One region of the Flavobacterium sp. C4GT6 genome, then DNA from elsewhere that is predicted to be linked to it. Evidence: riboswitches for the same ligand, from Rfam matches in the RefSeq annotation. Region 1 holds a riboswitch; the other holds the start of a gene.

Region 1 (4,055 bases):
TCCCAATCTTCCGGTTTTGAGGCGTAGTATTTATGCAGAAGTTTTAAAAACTCAACAAAATCTTTCCTACTTGTAATCTGTTTACTATAGAGTTCATCTGTCATCTGTTAATTATCCTATTTTAATAGTCTTTACTGCTGCTTCAAACTCTTTAGAGCGGTCTTTTCCGTTTATCTCATCGGTAAAATTAAGATGGAAAACATAATTGTTATAAGGTATTACATAAGTAAAACTGCGTATAGTTGTAGTTTTTCCGTTTACCATCATGGAGTAGGTAGCTACATAGCCTATACTTTTAATACCCGCAATTTTTACCTCTTTAGGTTTTTTAACCAGTTTATAGTCAGGTTGGAATTTCTTCTGTATTTTAACATTGTTCTCGGTAGCTTTCAGCAGTACTTTAAAATCTTTTTCATAATTACTGGCTACATTAAACTGCATTTTAGGGATGTAATTACCACCTTCTTTTATCGTTTCCCTATCATAAAACAGGGTAAGGAAAACCGAGTTACTGTCATCCAGTATTTTTTTACGTTCGGTTTTGCTAAGCTCAATTTCGGCAGGGAATCCGTTACGGTTATCTTCCCACCAGGTTTGTGGTATTTCGATAGTAATACCAAAACCTTTGTTATGATATATTTTTTGGGCAAAAGCCGAACTAAGGCATAAAAAAATAAGAGAGGCAGTAAATATCTTTTTCATCATAATGTTTTATAAAACAAACATAAACAAAAAAGGCATCCAATGGAAGGATGCCTTTTAATTAAAGTATTTTTACAGGGACTTTATTTTCATCTATAGCGACAAAAGTAAACTCGCCGTTTACTGCTTTTTCCCTTGTATTTTCATACATCTGTTCTACATAAATCTCTACACGTACTTTAAGACTGGTAGTTCCTACATAGGTAACCTTACCAATAAGCTCAACTATAGTACCTGCAGGAATGGGTTTCTTGAAATCAATACGATCACTACTTACTGTTACCATACGCTGACGACTGTAGCGGGTAGCTGTTATAAAAGCAACCTCGTCCATAAGGTGCATGGCGGTACCTCCAAAAAGAGTATCATAGTGATTTGTTGTGTTTGGAAAAACCGCTTTAAAGATTCGGGTTTCCGATAGTTTTATTCTTACTTCAGATGTCATATTTATGATGGTTATTTATTGTGGAATCAAATCGCAAAACCAGTATCCGGTTTTTGTACTGTGGTTGTTATATTCTCTGTAAATCGTTTCACCAATGGTAAAATCTACAGGTTTTTTAAAGTAGGGAGCATCAAAGCAAAAAGTATGGAACTCTCCGTTCTCACCGCAGGGGTCAACATCATCGGGTAGTTCATTTATAAAATCGTGATCTATAATTCGACCTACAAATGATTTATCCAGTTTTGTACCGTTAACACAAACCGTTATGGTTTTAAAACCCAGGTCTATAAACTCCTTTAATAGTTTTTTAGTGTCTTTTTTCCATAAAGGGAAAACTGCTTTTATACCATAAGGTTCCAGTTGTTTTTCCCTGTATACCTTAAGGTCTTCCAAAAAAATATCACCAAAAGCAGCGGTAGTGTATCCTTCATCTATAAGTTCCTGAACCTTATTTTTCATAATGGTTTCATACTCCTCATTGGTAGGTTGAAGCGGAAGCTCTATAGTCGTACCTAGTATCCCTATGGCTTCAATTTGCTGTAGCAAGAGTTCTTTACGTAATCCATGCATACTAACACGATCATAGTGAGAGTTTACAGATGTAAGCAGACAGTCTACACTATAGTTACTGTCATTTAACAGATAATGAAGAGCAAGTGCACTGTCCTTACCGCTACTCCAGTTAAAATACGTTTTTTGTGTGTTCTCCGGCACGTGTATATTTTTTAAGCTTTTACGGAGATAAAATGAAGACACAGTAGTTACAGTCCAAAAAGGAGTACAATTACCGGACATCACTTTAACCGCGAAAGCATAGTCATTATTTAGTAAGGCAGGTCTCCTGGCTTGTACATTTTATCGCCCTTCCCGCTAAATATAGCAGTGGTTTATTACGATAAAACTGTTTTGTACTTTACAGTTGCGCGACAGCCCGTGATTTCCACACGATTCCCTATTAATTTGCGTTAAGCAAAACCTTTTGGCAAATATAAAATAAAAAGGCATCCTTTTCAGGATGCCTTGTAAAATATTGTAAATTGGCATTATTGCCACATTTCGGCTACTTCATTTTTTAGGTAAGCTACAGCTATGCTGCTAGGGCTTTGCGTGTCAAACAAATCGGTAAGTATAACTTCTCTTAGTTTGTTTGCAGTATCTACCTTTTCACTCATGTTGGTTTTACGAATCATTTGGATAGTAGCATTTTTAGCAGTAGTGATAATATCCCAACTTTCGGCAGAAACATAAATTTGTTGTGTAAGGTTATGCTCGTATTCCTGCTCAATTTGTGCAATTACATATTCTTCATAATCATGTTTGTTTGATGATTGCGGAGCAATTCTTACAAGTAGTTTTGAAGGATTTATCCTTTCAAGGAAAAGTACTAATCTTTCATATGCCTGTAGTCGTAATGGCATAGCATTTTTTTGTGCTTCTTTGTGAATAAGGTATCGGCGGCGACTTTCTTCGTTTTTGCGTTGTGCATCAAAAAAATAGTAGGCAACAAGTCCTACTATTATTGAAGGTAGCGTATATGCCAGTATTTCAATAAATTTTGTAATATCCATGTTTAGTAATAGTTTGGTGTAATAGACTAACGTAGTTTGTTGATATAAAATTGTGAAAGGCGAAAATAATTAAATACTTTTTGTAAGATAAAATTATTGTGAATAATTTTTAACAAAACACAACTACTGAAACTATAATTAGGGTTTATTTCCCCACTAAAAATAACTATTTTTGCTTTTTTGGAAGTTATGACGGAAATTGAAAAGTATATAAGCCAGTTAAATGAAGCGCAAAGGGCTCCGGTTTTGCAAAAAGACGGACCTATGATTGTAATTGCAGGTGCAGGATCGGGTAAGACAAGGGTACTTACACTGCGTATTGCTTACCTTATGAGTCAGGGGGTGGATGCCTTTAATATTTTGGCACTTACCTTTACTAATAAGGCTGCGCGTGAAATGAAAAACCGTATTGCGGGTATTGTGGGTAACTCTGAGGCTAAAAACCTTTGGATGGGAACATTCCACTCTATATTTGCCAAAATACTCCGTTTTGAGGCCGATAAGCTTGGGTATCCGTCAAACTTTAGTATTTACGACAGTCAGGATAGTGTGCGCCTTATTTCGTCTATCATTAAGGAAATGCAACTGGATAAGGATGTATACAAGCCAAAACAGGTATTAAGCCGTATTTCCAACTACAAGAATAACCTTATTACGGTTAAGGCTTATTATAACAATCCTGAATTGCAGGAAGCCGATGCCATGTCCAAAAAACCAAGAATGGGTGAGGTATACGAGCAGTATGTAGAGCGTTGCTTTAAGGCCGGAGCAATGGACTTTGATGACCTTTTGCTTCGTACAAATGAGCTTCTAAATCGTTTTCCTGATGTACTTATGAAATATCAGGATCGTTTCCGTTACATACTGGTAGATGAGTATCAGGATACCAATCACTCGCAGTACCTTATTGTAAGAGCACTGTCTGACAGGTTCCAGAATATTTGTGTTGTAGGGGATGATGCACAGAGTATTTACGCCTTTCGGGGAGCAAATATTAATAACATCCTTAACTTCCAAAAGGATTACGATAACGTACAAACGTACCGACTGGAGCAAAATTACCGTTCGTCACGAAACATTGTGGAAGCGGCTAACTCCATTATAGATAAAAATAAAACCAAGCTTGATAAGGTTGTATGGACAGCCAATGAGGACGGACCAAAAATTAAGGTACACCGCAGCCTAACCGATAGTGAGGAAGGGCGTTTTGTAGCGAGTACCATTTTTGAGCAAAAAATGCAGAACCAGCTTCCTAACGGAAACTTTGCTGTACTGTACCGCACCAATGCACAGTCACGTTCTATTGAGGACGCTTTAAGGAAACGTGATATCCCGTACAG
Region 2 (4,055 bases), on a different contig from region 1:
CACTGTTAGGAAATCATCCGGATCTGTATAATCAGATGTGTTAGTGATATAAGCTTTACCGTTAATAACCGCACCATAACGAGGGTTACTGAAACCTGTTTCGATACTTGCAACAAACTCAAAAGTATTTCTGTTTACTACAGTTACTTTATTTGCCTGACCAGAGATGATAAATGCATAATCATCACTAAAAAACATTGACTGCAGGTAAGTACCTATAGCAGGAGCATCAGGGTTTACAGCAGTAAATATATCCTGTTCTACAGTACCGTCGTTACCAATAAAAGAAACAGTACCTGTAGACGGGTTGCTGTTACCTTCGTTTAGTACAAAAGTTCCGTTCTCATAAGCACCCGAAGCAACAGATACGTTATCGTCGTCACTGCTACAGGATACAAAAAATAAAGAACCGGCCAATAGGGCAAATAATGAATTCTTAAGTTTCATAATAGTTGTTAAGTTTAAGTTAGAGTTTTAAAGTGAAATAAAAATTAAAGTTTCTGCCTGGCATTTGCCTGCTGTCTACACTAACATAATCAGCATTCCAAATATTAAGCACCTGTGCTCCCAGTTTATAAGTAGTCGTTTTTCCAAAAGTATATTCGGCACCAAAGTTACCTGTAGTATAGGCATCTATATTGTACCTCGAGTTGTTGTCCGATCTTGTAAACACCTCTCCGGTATATAAAAACTGATAGTAGGCAGTAAGTTTTTTATACCCGTAAGACAATGCCCCCGATGCCTTGTGGTAAGGCACATAAATAAGCTGATTGCCTGTATCTTCGTTCTCACTACGGGTATAACCATACACTGCGGTAAGCCCCAGTTTGTGTGCATTAAACTCCCTGTTGTATTTAAATACCGTTTCTATACCGTAGGTTTTAACCCTATCGGTATTTTGTGGTCGCCACACACTACCTGTAGGCAGCCAGCGCAGCATATCCTTAAGTTTTATATAATAGCCAGTTACGCTTAGGCTAGCATTTTTAATGGTAAACTCGTTACCTATTTCTCCCTGTATTGAACTTTCGGGTTTCAAATCGGTATTACCGCTACCCTGCCAGTATAAATCCTGAAAGGTAGGTATCCTGAAGTTTTTAGATCCGTTTACCCTTAGCATATAAAAATCGGAAAAACGGTATTTTGCTCCTGCCGAATACAAAAACGGACTCTCATAATTATTTGTAGCCTCTTTTCTTATACCCGTCTCATACATTAATTTACCAGTAACCGAATGACTAAACAGTACACTTGCCGAACCTATATGCCTTTCGGCACCTTCAAGACTGGAACCATATCCTTTGGTTTGGGTAAAATTCAATACCGAGTTCAGTTTCATCTTACTGTTAATCTGGAAGAGCAGGTCGTACTTCCCTATTATGGATTCTGATTTTCCGTAGGTATAACTGTCTCTATAAATATTATCAAAGTATTTGTACTTCTCACTCAGGTAAGCTGCCTTTAGTTTTGAGGTAAACCTGCCATAATAGCCTGTCCACTCCAGCATGTTCCTGGTGTCAAAATTATCATACTTCGTTCTTGTTTCCGATGGAAATATGAGTGAAAAATGCCTCTCCCCCTCAAACAAGTAGCTATAATAGATAAGGACATTTTTTTGATTGATTTTATAACCCACAGTAGCCGAAGCACTGTTGTTATAATACTGCCCGTTAAGATTATGTCCATCCTTACCTACGTAATCATAGTCGTTGTCAGAGCTGTTTCGGGTAAAGCTAAGCGATGTACTAAACCTATCACTAGCTATAGTCCCTGCATAATGCAGCCCCAGTGTATTAAAGCTGCCGTAGTTTGCCCTAAGCTCGTTAGTGAATTTTTCTTTATACTCAAGTTCATTGTTCAGGTGAATACTCCCCCCTATGGCGCTACTACCATAAATAACGCTTCCGCCCCCTGCCCTTACATCTATGGCATTAAAGTCGCGGGTATTTATTACGTTAAAGTCGGTTTGCCCGTTTAACTGAGAGTTTATATTTATACCGTTCCATATCACAGCGGTTTGCTGAGCGGTTGTTCCCCTGAATGACGGAGACGACACCATACCCAGTCCGTTTTCCTTAAAGTAAATGGTGGTATTGTAATTTAAAAATGAGGTAAGCGATGCCTGATTGATCCCAATAACCGAATCATTTAACACCAGTACCTGCTGTGTATTGGAGAAATCGCGTAGTTGCGTGTCTGATATTATCAGCTCTTTCAAAGGGACAATAGTATCCTGTTGCGCCCATAACTGGTGGCACAATACAAGAGTTAATACAAAAATGAGTCTGTTAAATGTCATAATTTCCAGAACCTTTTTTCCCGAAGGTTCGATAATTGTTAACACTAAAGGCAGGTCTCCTGGCTTGCGTACTGTTGTTTACCTTCCCGCCTATACAGGCAGTGGCTCGCAGTTAACAACAGCCTCCCGAAAGGGATATAGCTTACAGTTGCGGGAACAGCTCAGGTATTGCACCTGATTCCCTTTTAATACAGTGTGCGGCCGGCACACTATAACCTAAAGTTGGGTGCAAATATAGGATTAATATTGAAATTTATACATTTGCAGCAGCTTAATATTTGTTATGAAAATCTTACACTACCCTATTCTTCTTTTTTTATTACTGACAGTAACAGGCTGTAAAAAACAGGAAAAAGCACACGAAGAAACTACCGAAACTGTAGAAAATTCAATAGTTTACGCCAAAGGGCTGGAACTATATAAACATCACGGTTATACTGTAGTAAAAGTGACTAACCCGTGGCCTGATGCTACGGAAACCTTCACTTATGTGATGCAGCAAAAAGATGCTGTTGTGCCCGATAGTCTTAAAAAATATACTACGTTACAGGTACCTTTACAGTCAATTGTGGTAACCTCAACAACACATATACCGGCACTGGAAATGCTTGGTGTGGAAAACACTTTGGTAGGCTACCCCGGTACTGATTTTATTTCAAGTGAAAAGACCAGAAAACGTATTGATACTGGACTGGTTAAAGACGTAGGTCAGAATGAAAGGCTGAATACAGAGATTATGATTGACCTCTCCCCCGATGCTGTTGTGGGCTTTAGTATAAGCAGCAACAACAAATCCATGAACACCCTGCAAAACAGTGGGCTAACCGTTTTATACAATGGTGACTGGACAGAGCAAAGCCCGCTGGGAAGAGCCGAATGGATTAAGTTTTTCGGGGCACTTTACAGCAGGGAAAAAGAAGCCGATATTATTTTTAAACAGATAGTAAAAGATTATAATGAAGCTAAAAAAATAGCCCAAAACACTACCGAAAAACCTACAGTTATGGCAGGTGCAATGTTTCAGGATCAATGGAACCTGCCACAGGGAGGAAGCTGGGTAGCACAGTTTTTAAAAGATGCTAATGCCGACTATCTTTGGAAGGATACAGATGGGACAGGAAGCCTTAGCCTATCATTTGAAACCGTACTGGATAAAGCCGAAAATGCCGAATATTGGATTGGACCAAACAGCTATACCTCTCTTAACGAAATGACAGATACCAATCCGCATTACGGACAGTTCCAGTCGTTTAAAAACAAGAAAGTATATTCCTTTGGTACTAAAAGAGGTCCTACGGGCGGATACATTTATTATGAGCTTTCGGCAACAAGACCCGATCTTGTTTTAAAAGACCTTATCAAGATATTTCACCCGGAACTGTTACCGGATTACAAACTTTACTTTTTCGAAAAACTAAACTAATCACCGTGCTGTACACCAAACGATATACACTGATTTTTATACTGCTGGGCATTAGCCTTGTGGCACTGTTTCTGGTTAATATCAGTTTGGGTTCGGTAAGTATTCCGCTTAAGGAAGTATTCAATAGCCTTATTGGCAAAGGTGCTTCAAAATCGGCATGGGAATACATCATAATCAACTACAGGCTCCCTAAAGCCCTAACTGCAATTATTGTGGGCATGGGGCTGTCAATAAGCGGATTACTTATGCAAACGCTCTTCCGCAATCCATTGGCAGGGCCTAGTGTTTTAGGCTTGAGTTCGGGAGCCAGCCTTATGGTAGCCATTGTTATTT

Evidence for each region. Region 1 has a riboswitch for cobalamin ahead of V3Z67_RS02060 (ATP-binding protein). Riboswitches for the same ligand answer to the same signal wherever they lie in the genome.
Region 2: linked by a shared signal. The riboswitch ahead of V3Z67_RS15090 (TonB-dependent receptor plug domain-containing protein) and the one ahead of V3Z67_RS02060 (ATP-binding protein) in region 1 are both predicted to bind cobalamin.

What each region holds. Positions count from the first base shown of each region.
Region 1 covers NZ_JAZGZU010000001.1:446,388-450,442, reverse strand. The annotation lists gene V3Z67_RS02075 (DUF7660 family protein) at 1-104, opposite strand, end outside; gene V3Z67_RS02070 (hypothetical protein) at 112-705, opposite strand; gene V3Z67_RS02065 (acyl-CoA thioesterase) at 764-1,147, opposite strand; gene V3Z67_RS02060 (ATP-binding protein) at 1,163-1,861, opposite strand; cobalamin riboswitch at 1,962-2,142, opposite strand; gene V3Z67_RS02055 (DUF7935 family protein) at 2,191-2,715, opposite strand; gene V3Z67_RS02050 (ATP-dependent helicase) at 2,905-4,055, shown strand, end outside.
Region 2 covers NZ_JAZGZU010000015.1:45,093-49,147, reverse strand. The annotation lists gene V3Z67_RS15095 (YncE family protein) at 1-447, opposite strand, end outside; gene V3Z67_RS15090 (TonB-dependent receptor plug domain-containing protein) at 467-2,299, opposite strand; cobalamin riboswitch at 2,332-2,534, opposite strand; gene V3Z67_RS15085 (ABC transporter substrate-binding protein) at 2,583-3,722, shown strand; gene V3Z67_RS15080 (iron ABC transporter permease) at 3,728-4,055, shown strand, end outside.